DNA from 2 places in the Bradyrhizobium sp. WSM2254 genome. Region 1 is predicted to be linked to the other one. Evidence: predicted binding sites of a transcription regulator. Region 1 holds the regulator's gene; the other holds the start of a gene.
What was found. The regulator PhoB, encoded in region 1, activates phosphate uptake and scavenging genes when phosphate is short. The targets are predictions, from matches to a motif close to TGTCATNNANCTGTCAT.

Region 1 (5,550 bases):
GGCGCGCCTGACGTCTTGATCCAGTCGCGCATCGCCTTCTTCGGCGCGAGCTCCGGAGGCGTTGCGACGTTGAGCTGAAACTTGAAGCGCTCGGCGGCATGCGCCCAGGACGCCAGCACGTTGTTGTCGTCGCCGGTCCAGGCCACCGTCCGGCCCTCGATCGGGCCGCGGTGCTCCTGGTAGGTCAGGAGGTCGGCCATCACCTGGCAGGGATGCGAGCGTCGGGTCAGGCCGTTGATGACGGGCACGGTCGCGTTGGCCGCGAGCTCCAGCAGCGCGTCGTGGTTGAGGATGCGGATCATGATGGCGTCGACATAGCGCGACAGCACGCGCGCGGTGTCGGCGATGGTCTCGCCACGGCCGAGCTGCATCTCGGCGCCGGTGAGCATGATGGGCTCGCCGCCGAGCTGGCGCATGGCGACATCGAACGACACCCGGGTGCGGGTCGAGGGGCGCTCGAAGATCATCGCCAGTGTCTTGCCTTCGAGCGGCCTCACCGGCTGATGCGCCTTCTGCTTCGCCTTCATGGCGGAGGAGGCGTCGAGCATGCTCTTGAGCTCCGACAGCGGGAGCTCGTTGATATCGAGGAAGTGCTTCGGCGACTTGCTCATCAACTTGCCGCCCGCTTGGTCTGACTGGACGAGATCGCGGCGCAGGCGCGCTCGAGCCGCCCGACGCTGTCCTCGATCTCGGCCTCGGTGACGATCAGGGGCGGCAGGAAACGCACGACATTGTCGCCGGCGCCGACCGTGAGCAGTTTTTCATTGCGCAGCGCCGCACCGAGATCGCCTGATGGCACCACGGCCTTGATGCCGATCAGAAGGCCTTCGCCGCGCACTTCGCTGACGATGTCAGGATAACGGTCGATCACGGAGGCGAGCTTCTGCTTGAGCAGCAGCGACATCTTCTGCACGTGGTCGAAGAAGCCGGGCTTGAGCATGACGTCGAGCACGGCATTTGCAGCCGAGATCGCGAGCGGATTGCCGCCGAAGGTCGAGCCGTGCGAGCCGGGACCCATGCCGGCCGCCGCATCCGCGGTCGCCAGGATCGCGCCGATCGGGAAGCCGCCGCCGAGCGCCTTGGCCAGCGACATCACGTCAGGCGTGACGCCGGTGCGGCGATGCGCGAACAGATCGCCGGTGCGGCCCATGCCGGTCTGCACCTCGTCGAAGGCGAGCAGCAAGCCCTTCTCATCGCAGAGTTGGCGCAATGCCTTGAGGAACGCAGGCGTTGCGGAACGTACGCCGCCCTCGCCCTGGATCGGCTCGATCAGGATGCCGGCGGTCTGCGGACCGATCGCCTTCTTGACGGCCTCGATGTCGCCATGCGGCACCTGGTCGAAGCCATCCATCGGCGGACCAAAACCTTCGAGATATTTTGCAGATCCCGTTGCAGCCAGCGTCGCCAGCGTGCGGCCGTGGAAGGCGCCTTCGAAGGTGATGATGCGGTAGCGTTCCGGATGCCCCTTGGAGAAGTGGTGATGGCGGACCAGCTTGATCACACCTTCCAGCGCCTCGGCGCCGGAATTGCAGAAGAACACGAAGTCCGCGAAGCTTTCATTGCACAGGCGCGTAGCGAGCTTCTCGCCATCCGGGCTCTGGAACAGGTTCGACATGTGCCAGAGTTTTGTCGCCTGCTCCTGCAGCGCCTTGACCAGCGCGGGATGGGCGTGGCCGAGCGCGTTCACCGCGACGCCGGACGTAAAATCGAGATAGCGATCGCCATTGGTCGCAATCAGCCAGCAGCCTTCGCCGCGCTCGAAACCGAGGTCGGACCTGGCGAAAACGGGAAGCAAATGCGGCGCTGCGCTGCTAGTCATGACGGTCACTTGATGTTGCGGACGGTGTGAGCGTGCATTGCGCAACGCACCATTGACCGGCCCGGAAAACGAAACGTGCCGCCTTTTAAGGGCGGCACGTGACACTATCTTATGCTTGGTGAAACCGGTGTCAATGCCGCCCGAAAGCCTCGCGAAACGCTGAATCCGTAGTCTTGCGGTGCCAAATTTGCCGGGTTTTGGCCACGGAACATGTGGAAGCGAGTCGGCTGACTCTTGCGCGTGAGTCACGCCATATTGTAGCGTTTGGCTTGTCAGATACGACATCTCGTGCAGCAGTTCTGATCCTCTAAGTCCTCATGTACCGGCGTAAACGTTCGGGCGCATCTGGTGCGCCCGGCGAGCCTTAAGGGATTCTGACGGCACGGGTTTTTCGAGGCTTAGGCATTCGCCGCGAGGCGCCAGGATGGCAGCCGCACGGCGAGGGAAAGGGTGCAATGACGGTTTTGACCTGGTCCGACGATCGCGTCGAGCAGTTGAAAAAGCTCTGGGAGGCCGGATTATCGGCCAGCCAGATCGCAGCCGAGCTCGGCAATGTGACCCGTAATGCCGTGATCGGCAAGGTGCACAGGCTCGGCCTGTCCGGCCGCGCCAAGAGCCCGTCATCGGCGGCTCCGCGGCCGCGCAAGGCGCGCCCCGCGCAGCACATGATGCGGGTGAGCCGCCCCATTGCGCGCGGCAACACCGCGCTGGCGCAGGCCTTCGAGGTCGAGGTGGAGGCCGAACCGGTCACCTACGACAACGTGGTGCCGATGAGCCAGCGGCTGTCGCTGCTGGAGCTGAACGAGGCGACCTGCCACTGGCCGGTCGGCGATCCCTCGAGCGCGGATTTCTTCTTCTGCGGCGGCAAGGCGCTGTCGGGCCTGCCCTACTGCGCCCAGCACTCGCGCGTGGCGTATCAGCCAGCCGCGGATCGCCGGCGCGCACCGGCCAAGCCCTCGCGGTGAGTTTAAGCCCGCGCTGCTAGTGTCGCGCGATGACGGCTCAAAATACTCCGTGTCGTCCCGGCGAAGGCCGGGACCCATACCGCGAGGTCTATCGACTCGTCTGCGGTGCCAATTCCGAACAACTCGTCTTCGCCAAACCACTTCCTGTGGTTATGGGTCCCGGCCTTCGCCGGGACGACCACTGAGTTTGCGGTCGCACTCAGCCCTAAAACATCCGCACAGACTTACGTCTGCTCCGCCTTCGCAAAGCGATCATCCAGCGCGTAGCCGGCGCCGCGGACGGTGCGGATGGGATCCTGCTCGCGGCCGAGATTGAGCAGCTTGCGCAGGCGGCCGATATGGACGTCGACGGTACGCTCGTCGATGTAGATGTCGCGGCCCCAGACGCTGTCGAGCAGCTGCTCGCGCGAGAACACGCGGCCGGGATGCTCCAGGAAGAACTCCAGCAGGCGATATTCGGTCGGGCCGAGGTCGATCGGCCGGCCCGAGCGCGCCACGCGGCGCTTGTCGCGATCGAGCTCGATGTCGCCATAGGCGAGCACGGTGGCGAGCCGCTCGGGGCTGGCGCGCCGCAGCAGGCCCTTCACGCGCGCCAGCAGCTCCGGCACCGAGAACGGCTTGACGATGTAATCGTCCGCGCCGGTCGCAAGACCCCGCACCCGCTCGCTCTCCTCACCGCGCGCGGTGAGCATGATGATCGGCAGCTGCTTGGTCTCGGGCCGGGTCCGCAGCCGCCGGCACAGCTCGATGCCCGACAGGCCCGGCAGCATCCAGTCGAGCACGATCAGATCGGGGATATGTTCCTTGAGGCGGGTGTCGGCGTCGTCGCCGCGCATCACCGTCTCGACGTCATAGCCGTCGCCTTCGAGGTTGTAGCGGAGAAGCTCGGTGAGAGCTTCCTCGTCCTCAACCACCATAATGCGTGCGCCCATGGTGTCGTCGCTCCTTGCGTCTTCAGGTATTCGGGACCGTCGTGGCGAAGGTCGTCATGTCGCCCTTCGGCCGCTTGTCGGTGATCGCCTGGCCCTCGATCATGTAGAACACGGTCTCGGCGATGTTGGTGGCGTGGTCGCCGATCCGCTCGATGTTCTTGGCGCAGAACATCAGATGGATGCAGAACGAGATGTTGCGCGGATCCTCCATCATGTAGGTGAGGAGCTCGCGGAACAGCGAGGTGCAGATGGCGTCGACTTCCTCGTCGCCCTTCCACACCGCCATCGCCGCCGGCAGATCGTGCGCGGCATAGGCGTCCAGCACCGACTTGACCTGCTGCTGCACGAGGTCGGTCATGTGCTCGAGGCCGCGGAACAGCTTGAGCGGATGGAAATCCGTCTCCAGCGCCGCGACGCGCTTGCCCATGTTCTTGGCGAGGTCGCCGATGCGCTCGAGATCGGTCGCAACGCGCATGGCGCCGACGATCTCGCGCAGATCGACCGCCATCGGCTGGCGGCGGGCGATGGTGAGCACGGCGCGCTCCTCGATGCGCTTCTGCAGCGCGTCGAGCTCGGTGTCGGTGGCGACCACGCGCTGGCCGAGCGCGACGTCGCGGCGGATCAGCGCGTCGACGGAATCGACGATCATGCGCTCGGCAATCCCGCCCATCTCGGCGACGAGCCGGGTGAGCTCCTGGAGGTCGGTGTCGAAGGCCTTTGCGGTATGTTCAGAACCCATGTCCCGTCTCCTCAGCCGAACCGGCCGGTGATGTAATCCTGCGTGCGCCGGTCGCTCGGCGACGTGAAGATCTTGCTGGTGTCGTCGAACTCGATCAGCTCGCCGAGATACATGAAGGCGGTCTTGTCGGAGACGCGCGCCGCCTGCTGCATGTTGTGGGTGACGATCGCGATCGTGTAGTTCTCGGACAGTTCCTGGATCAGCTCCTCGACCTTGGCGGTCGAGATCGGGTCGAGCGCCGAGCAGGGCTCGTCGAACAGGATCACCTCGGGCCGCACCGCGACGGTGCGGGCGATGCAGAGGCGCTGCTGCTGGCCGCCGGAGAGCGACAGGCCGGAGGCGTTGAGCTTGTCCTTGACCTCGTTCCACAGCGCGCCGCCGCGCAGCGCCTTCTCGACGCGGCCGTCCATCTCGGACTTCGAGATCTTCTCGTAGAGGCGGATGCCGAAGGCGATGTTCTCGTAGATCGTCATCGGGAACGGCGTCGGCTTCTGGAACACCATGCCGACGCGGGCGCGCAGCAGATTGAGGTCGAGCTTGCCGTCGAGGATGTTGGTCTGGTCGAGCATGAGCTGGCCGGTGGCGCGCTGACCCGGATAGAGGTCGTACATCCGGTTGAAGATGCGCAGCAGGGTCGACTTGCCGCAGCCCGACGGGCCGATGAACGCGGTGACGCGGTTGGCGCCGAGCGTCAGGTTGATGTTCTTCAGCGCGTGGTGCTCGCCGTAGTAGAAGTTGAGGTTGCGCACCGTCACCTTGGCCGGAGCCTCGGGCAACACCGGCGCCTGGGGCAAACCACCAGCCGCGCTCATCGATACGGAAAGCTCACTCATTTTGCGGTCCTCTCGGCGCCAAGGATGCGCGCGCCAATGTTCAGGGCAAGCACGGTAATCGTGATCAGCAGCGCGCCGCTCCAGGCCAGCTGCTTCCAATAGGCGTAGGGGCTCTGGACGAAGTTGTTGATGGTGACAGGCAGGTTCGCCATCGTCTTGTTCAGGCCGAGGCTGAAGAACTGGTTCGACAGCGCGGTGAAGAGCAGCGGCGCGGTCTCGCCGGCGACGCGGGCGGTTGCGAGCAGCACGCCGGTGATGAGGC
Region 2 (5,550 bases), on a different contig from region 1:
GTTGGAACCGATGTCGATGACCGCGACGCTCGAGCCGCGCTTACGCGGCCGCTTCACGTCCACGATCCCGGATCAGGATTGATGACGTTCATTACGGCGCGTGAGACGGCGCGGCGAGGATTCCTTGAGCGACTTTCCACGGCCAGATAGACTCGGATTTGTCATGAAGTAGTTGTGGACGTTGAAAGGCTCCTCGCCCTTCGCGGTCTTCATACGCGTCGAGGACCCGTCCGGCAACAATTGCCAGCTCTGCTCATTGTCCTTCAGATTCGCGACCATGATCTGCTCGAGAACCTGCTGATGCACCGTAGGATTTTGCAGCGGACACAGCACCTCGACGCGGCGGTCGAGGTTGCGCGGCATCATGTCGGCCGAGGAGATATACACAGCCGCTTTCGCGCTCGGCAGGCCCTGGCCCATGCCGAAGCAGTAGATTCGGCCGTGTTCCAGGAAGCGCCCGATGATCGACTTGACGCGGATGTTCTCCGACAGGCCGGGAATGCCGGGCCTCAGGCAACAGATGCCGCGCACCACGAGCTCGACCTGGACGCCGGCCTGCGAGGCCTCGTAGAGCGCGTCGATGATGTCGGGGTCGACCAGCGCGTTCATCTTCATCCAGACCGCGCCGGGGCGGCCATGCCGCGCATGCGCGGTCTCGCCCTGGATGTGCTCGATGATGCGCTTGCGCAAGGTCAGCGGCGACACCGCCATCTTTTCCAGATCGCTCGGCGCGGCATAGCCGGTGATGAAGTTGAAGACGCGCGCGGCGTCGCGGCCGATGGTCGGCTCCGAGGTGAAGTAGGACAGGTCGGTGTAGATGCGCGCGGTGACCGGGTGATAATTGCCGGTGCCGGTGTGGACGTAGGTCGTGAGGCTGCCGCCCTCGCGGCGCACCACCATGGAGAGCTTTGCGTGCGTCTTCAGTTCGAGGAAGCCGTAGACGACCTGCACGCCGGCGCGTTCGAGGTCGCGCGCCCAGCGGATGTTGGCCTCCTCGTCGAAGCGCGCCTTCAGCTCGATCAGCGCGGTGACGGACTTGCCGGCCTCGGCGGCTTCGGCGAGCGCGCGCACGATCGGCGAGTTGTTGGAGGTGCGGTAGAGCGTCTGCTTGATCGCGACGACATCGGGGTCGCGCGTGGCCTGCTGGAGGAACTGCACCACCACGTCGAAGGATTCGTAGGGGTGATGGACGACGAGGTCCTTCTGCCGGATCGCGGCAAAGATGTCGCCGCCATGCTCGCGCACGCGCTCGGGATGGCGCGGCACGTAAGGGGTGAATTCGAGGTCGGGCCGGTCGAGGCGAGTGAGCTGCGAGAGCTCGTTCATAGCGAGCACGCCGTCGACCAGGAATACTTCGTCGTCGGCGGCGGAGAGGGCATGCTGCACGAAGTTGCGCAGCTGCTCCGGCATCTTGGCGTCGATCTCGAGCCGGATCACCGATCCGCGGCGGCGGCGTTTCAGCGCGGTCTCGAACAGGCGGACGAGGTCCTCGGCCTCTTCCTCGATTTCGAGCTCGGAGTCGCGGATGATGCGGAAGGCGCCCTGGCCATGCAGATTGTAGCCGGGGAACAGGCGGTTGATGAACAGGGCGGTGGCCTGTTCCAGCGAGATCAGCCGTACCGTGCCCTCCGCCGGAAGGCGAATGAAGCGGTCGATCTTGCCGGGCATTCGGATCAGCGCGTTCATCTGCTTGCCGTCGGCGGCGCGCGTAAGCTGGAGCGCGATGGTGAAGCCGAGGCTCGGAATGAACGGGAAGGGGTGGGCCGGGTCGATCGCGAGCGGCGTCAGCAGCGGGAACACGTTGTTGAGGAAGTAGTCCTCGATCCAGGTCCGCTCCGCCTTGGTGACCTCCTTGCCGTCCACCAGCACGATGCCGACATCGGCCAGCGTGGCGCGCAGGTCGCGCCAGATCGCCTGCTGGTCTGAGGCAAGCTGGGAGACGGTGCGGTTGATCAGCGCGAGCTGCTCGGACGGCGTCAGGCCATCGGGGCTGCGCTCGGAAATGCCCTCGCGCACCTGGGCCTTGATGCCGGCGACGCGGACCATGAAGAATTCGTCGAGGTTATTGGCGGAAATCGACAGGAATCGCACCCGCTCCAGCACGGGATGGCTGGGATTGACCGATTCCTCCAGGACGCGGCGGTTGAAATGCAGCCAGGAGAGCTCGCGGTTGATGAATCGCTCGGGGCTCGAGGCGATCGCCGGCAGGCTCTCGGCTTCCGCGTCTTTTTCTTTTGTTTCAATAGCTTGAGCGGAGTCCATGAGAAGTCGGTCCATCCAGTTAGCCCCAATTTGCGACCTACGCGCAAAACCGGCGGGAGCATGTGTTAGGGCGATGACGTTTCGATGACATTGATGTTCCGCAGTTCCGCGCCGTCAAGCGGCGTTGGGCGGGGTCAGGCGTCCCGGAGCAGCTCGGCGGCCAGCGCCCGGGTCACGGGGCGCCCGAGCCGCAGGGCCTCGCTGTCGAGCAGTTCGACGGCCCGCCGGGCGGCGGCCGAGGATCGCTCCAGGCGCGTGGCGAGGTAGCTCACCACGCTCTCGTCCACGGAGAGCTGGCGGTCGGCGCAGAATTTGACGATCAGGCCACGGAAGAGCTGGTCGTCGGGGGGGAGCAGCGTGACCACCGGTACGGCGCGCAGCCGCGAGCGCAGGTCGTGGAGCTCGATATCCAGCGAAGCGGGCACCTCGCGCCCGGTGAACAGGATATAAGCGCCGTCCTCGCGGGCAAGGTTCATCAGGTGGAAGAGGGCGCGCTCGTCAAAGTCCTTGGCCTTGAGATCCTCGACCACCAGCGCGCCGGTGGCGAGTGCACCGGGAACGCCTGCGGCGGTCAACGCATTGGCCGTGGTCGAGCGGGCGCCGGCCTCCGCGGCCCAGATCGCGGCGAGATGGCTCTTGCCGCTGCCTTCGGGGGCGGCCAGCCACATGATCCGGTTCGGCCATTCCGGCCAGCCGTCGATCAGGGCAAGGCCGGCAGCGTTGGCGGGGCCTTCGAGGAAATTGTCCCGGCTGAGGCTCTCCGCGTGCGGAAGCGAGAACGCCAATTGTCGGGGGTGAACGCGGCCTGCCACGCTTGCTTTGCTCCATGCCGGACGGCCGGCCTCGGTTGAAAGATTCGACCTATCGGGCGTGAGTTGGCCCTTTGCGGGGCCGGTTCACGCTCATTTGGCCTCGATCGTGCTCATGTGCCGCACCCACTCGACGAGATAGAGCGACACGGAGGAGAGCGTGAAGATCGTAACGAGACCCATCAGGATAATATCATAGGGCGCCGGCTTGAAACCGAAGGCAAGCGCGGCCAGCACCAGCGCTGCGAATGCCACCTGGGCGACCGTGTTGAGCTTCGACACTTTCGACGGCTTCATTTCGACGGGCCGGTCAAACAGCCAGGACACGATCACGGCGGCGACGATCATGATGTCGCGGGATACCACCAGGATCACGATCCAGCGCGGAATCGCGCCCCAGATGCCGAGCGACATATAGATCGAGACGAGCAGCGCCTTGTCAGCGAGCGGATCGAGCAAGGCGCCGAGCTCGCTGGTCATGTTGAAGCGCTTGGCGAGGAACCCGTCCACGGCATCGCTGATCCCGGCAATCAGGAAGACGGCGAAAGCCACCTCCATTTGGCTCGACACGATGGCCCAGACAATGATCGGGACCAGCATGATGCGGCCCAGGGTAATGATGTTCGGAATACTCACGCGGCGCTTCCCGGCACCCGGCCTGACCTCGAATCCGGCCTCTTTGAAGGCTGAACCCGTTGATATCTACATAGTATGGCGCCGAGCGCCATGCGAGCCATTGCGCGTCCCCGGAATTCGACGTAACCAGCCGCAAACCCACTGGAAATCGGGCATGACCGACCGCAAAAACGGCCTCACTTACGCCGATTCAGGCGTCGACATCGACGCGGGCAACCGCCTGGTCGATCTGATCAAGCCGATGGTGCGCGCCACCGCGCGGCCCGGCGCCGACGCCGAAATCGGCGGCTTTGGCGGCCTGTTCGACCTCAAGGCGGCCGGTTTCAAGGATCCCGTCCTGGTCGCCGCCACCGACGGCGTCGGAACCAAGGTCAAGATCGCGATCGAGACCGGCCTGCATGGCGGGATCGGCATCGACCTCGTCGCCATGAGCGTCAACGACCTCGTGGTGCAGGGCGCCGAGCCGCTGTTTTTTCTCGATTATTTCGCCTGCGGCAAGCTCGACCCGGAGGCGACGGCCGCGATCGTCGCCGGCGTCGCCGAAGGCTGCCGGGAATCCGGCTGCGCCCTGATCGGCGGCGAAACCGCCGAGATGCCCGGCCTCTACAAGGACGGCGACTATGACCTCGGCGGCTTTGCCGTCGGCGCCGCCGAGCGCGGTACGCTGTTGCCGCGCAAGGACATCGCCGCGGGCGACGCCGTGATCGGTCTCGCCTCGTCGGGCGTGCACTCCAACGGCTTCTCGCTGGTGCGCAAGATCGTCGAGCAGTCCGGCCTCGGCTTCGGGGCACCGGCGCCGTTCGCGCCCGTCATGACGCTCGGCGGCGCGCTGCTGACGCCGACGCGGCTCTACGTCAAATCCTGCCTGCGCGCGATCCGCGAGACCGGCGCGGTGAAGGGCCTCGCCCACATCACCGGCGGCGGCTTCACCGACAACATTCCGCGCGTGCTGCCGAAGAATCTTGGCGTCGGCATCGATCTGGAACGCCTGCCGGTGCTGCCGGTGTTCAAATGGCTGGCCGCGCAGGCCGGCATCGCCGAGCTCGAAATGCTGCGCACCTTCAACTGCGGCATCGGCATGATCGCGATCGTCGAGCCCGACAAGGTCGACAAGGTGATCGAGGTCTTCGCCGACGCCGGTGAGACCGTGGCGCAGCTCGGCACCGTGATCCCGGCCGAGGGCGAGCACCGTGTCGTCTATAACGGCCACCTCGATCTGGCGCTGTGATGAAGCGCCGCGTCGCCATCCTGATCTCCGGTCGCGGCTCCAACATGTCCGCGCTGATCAGGGCCGCCGCCGCGCCGGATTTTCCGGCGGAGATTTCGCTCGTGATCTCGAACAAGGCCGACGCGCTCGGGCTCGAACGGGCCAGGGCGGGCGGCGTAAAGACCCTGGTGATCGAGAGCAAGCCGTTCGGCAAGGACCGCGCCGGCTTCGAGGCGGTGCTGCAGGCCGCGCTCGATCAGCACGGCATCGAGCTGATCTGTCTCGGCGGCTTCATGCGCCTGTTTACGGCCGAATTCACCAAGTCCTGGTACGGGCGGATGCTCAACATCCATCCCTCGCTGCTGCCGTCGTTTCCCGGCCTCGACCCGCACGGCCAGGCGCTGCGCGCCGGCGTGAAACTGTCTGGCGCGACGGTGCACTTCGTCATCCCCGAGACTGATGCCGGCCCGATCGTGATGCAGGGCGCGGTTCCCGTCAGCGACCATGATACTGCGGACACGCTGTCGGAGCGCATCCTCGAAGTCGAGCACCGCATCTATCCGGAAGCGCTGCGGCTGCTGGCGACCGGTAAGGTCCAGATCGAGGGCGATGTCTGCAAGACGGCGGGAAGTGGGC

Region 2: A3M7_RS0105120 (RNA degradosome polyphosphate kinase) is a predicted target of PhoB. The motif match lies at 2,336-2,352, and genes of this name have one in related genera.

Annotation. Positions count from the first base shown of each region.
Region 1 covers NZ_AXAB01000001.1:317,618-323,167, reverse strand. Annotated here, with positions in the region: gene argF (ornithine carbamoyltransferase) at 1-611, opposite strand, end outside; gene A3M7_RS0101450 (aspartate aminotransferase family protein) at 611-1,819, opposite strand; gene A3M7_RS0101445 (GcrA family cell cycle regulator) at 2,275-2,784, shown strand; gene phoB (phosphate regulon transcriptional regulator PhoB) at 3,009-3,716, opposite strand; gene phoU (phosphate signaling complex protein PhoU) at 3,739-4,455, opposite strand; gene pstB (phosphate ABC transporter ATP-binding protein PstB) at 4,467-5,288, opposite strand; gene pstA (phosphate ABC transporter permease PstA) at 5,285-5,550, opposite strand, start outside.
Region 2 covers NZ_AXAB01000003.1:40,604-46,153, reverse strand. Annotated here, with positions in the region: gene ppx (exopolyphosphatase) at 1-57, opposite strand, end outside; gene A3M7_RS0105120 (RNA degradosome polyphosphate kinase) at 73-2,262, opposite strand; gene A3M7_RS0105115 (DnaA ATPase domain-containing protein) at 2,397-3,074, opposite strand; gene A3M7_RS0105110 (CDP-alcohol phosphatidyltransferase family protein) at 3,165-3,707, opposite strand; gene purM (phosphoribosylformylglycinamidine cyclo-ligase) at 3,862-4,935, shown strand; gene purN (phosphoribosylglycinamide formyltransferase) at 4,935-5,550, shown strand, end outside.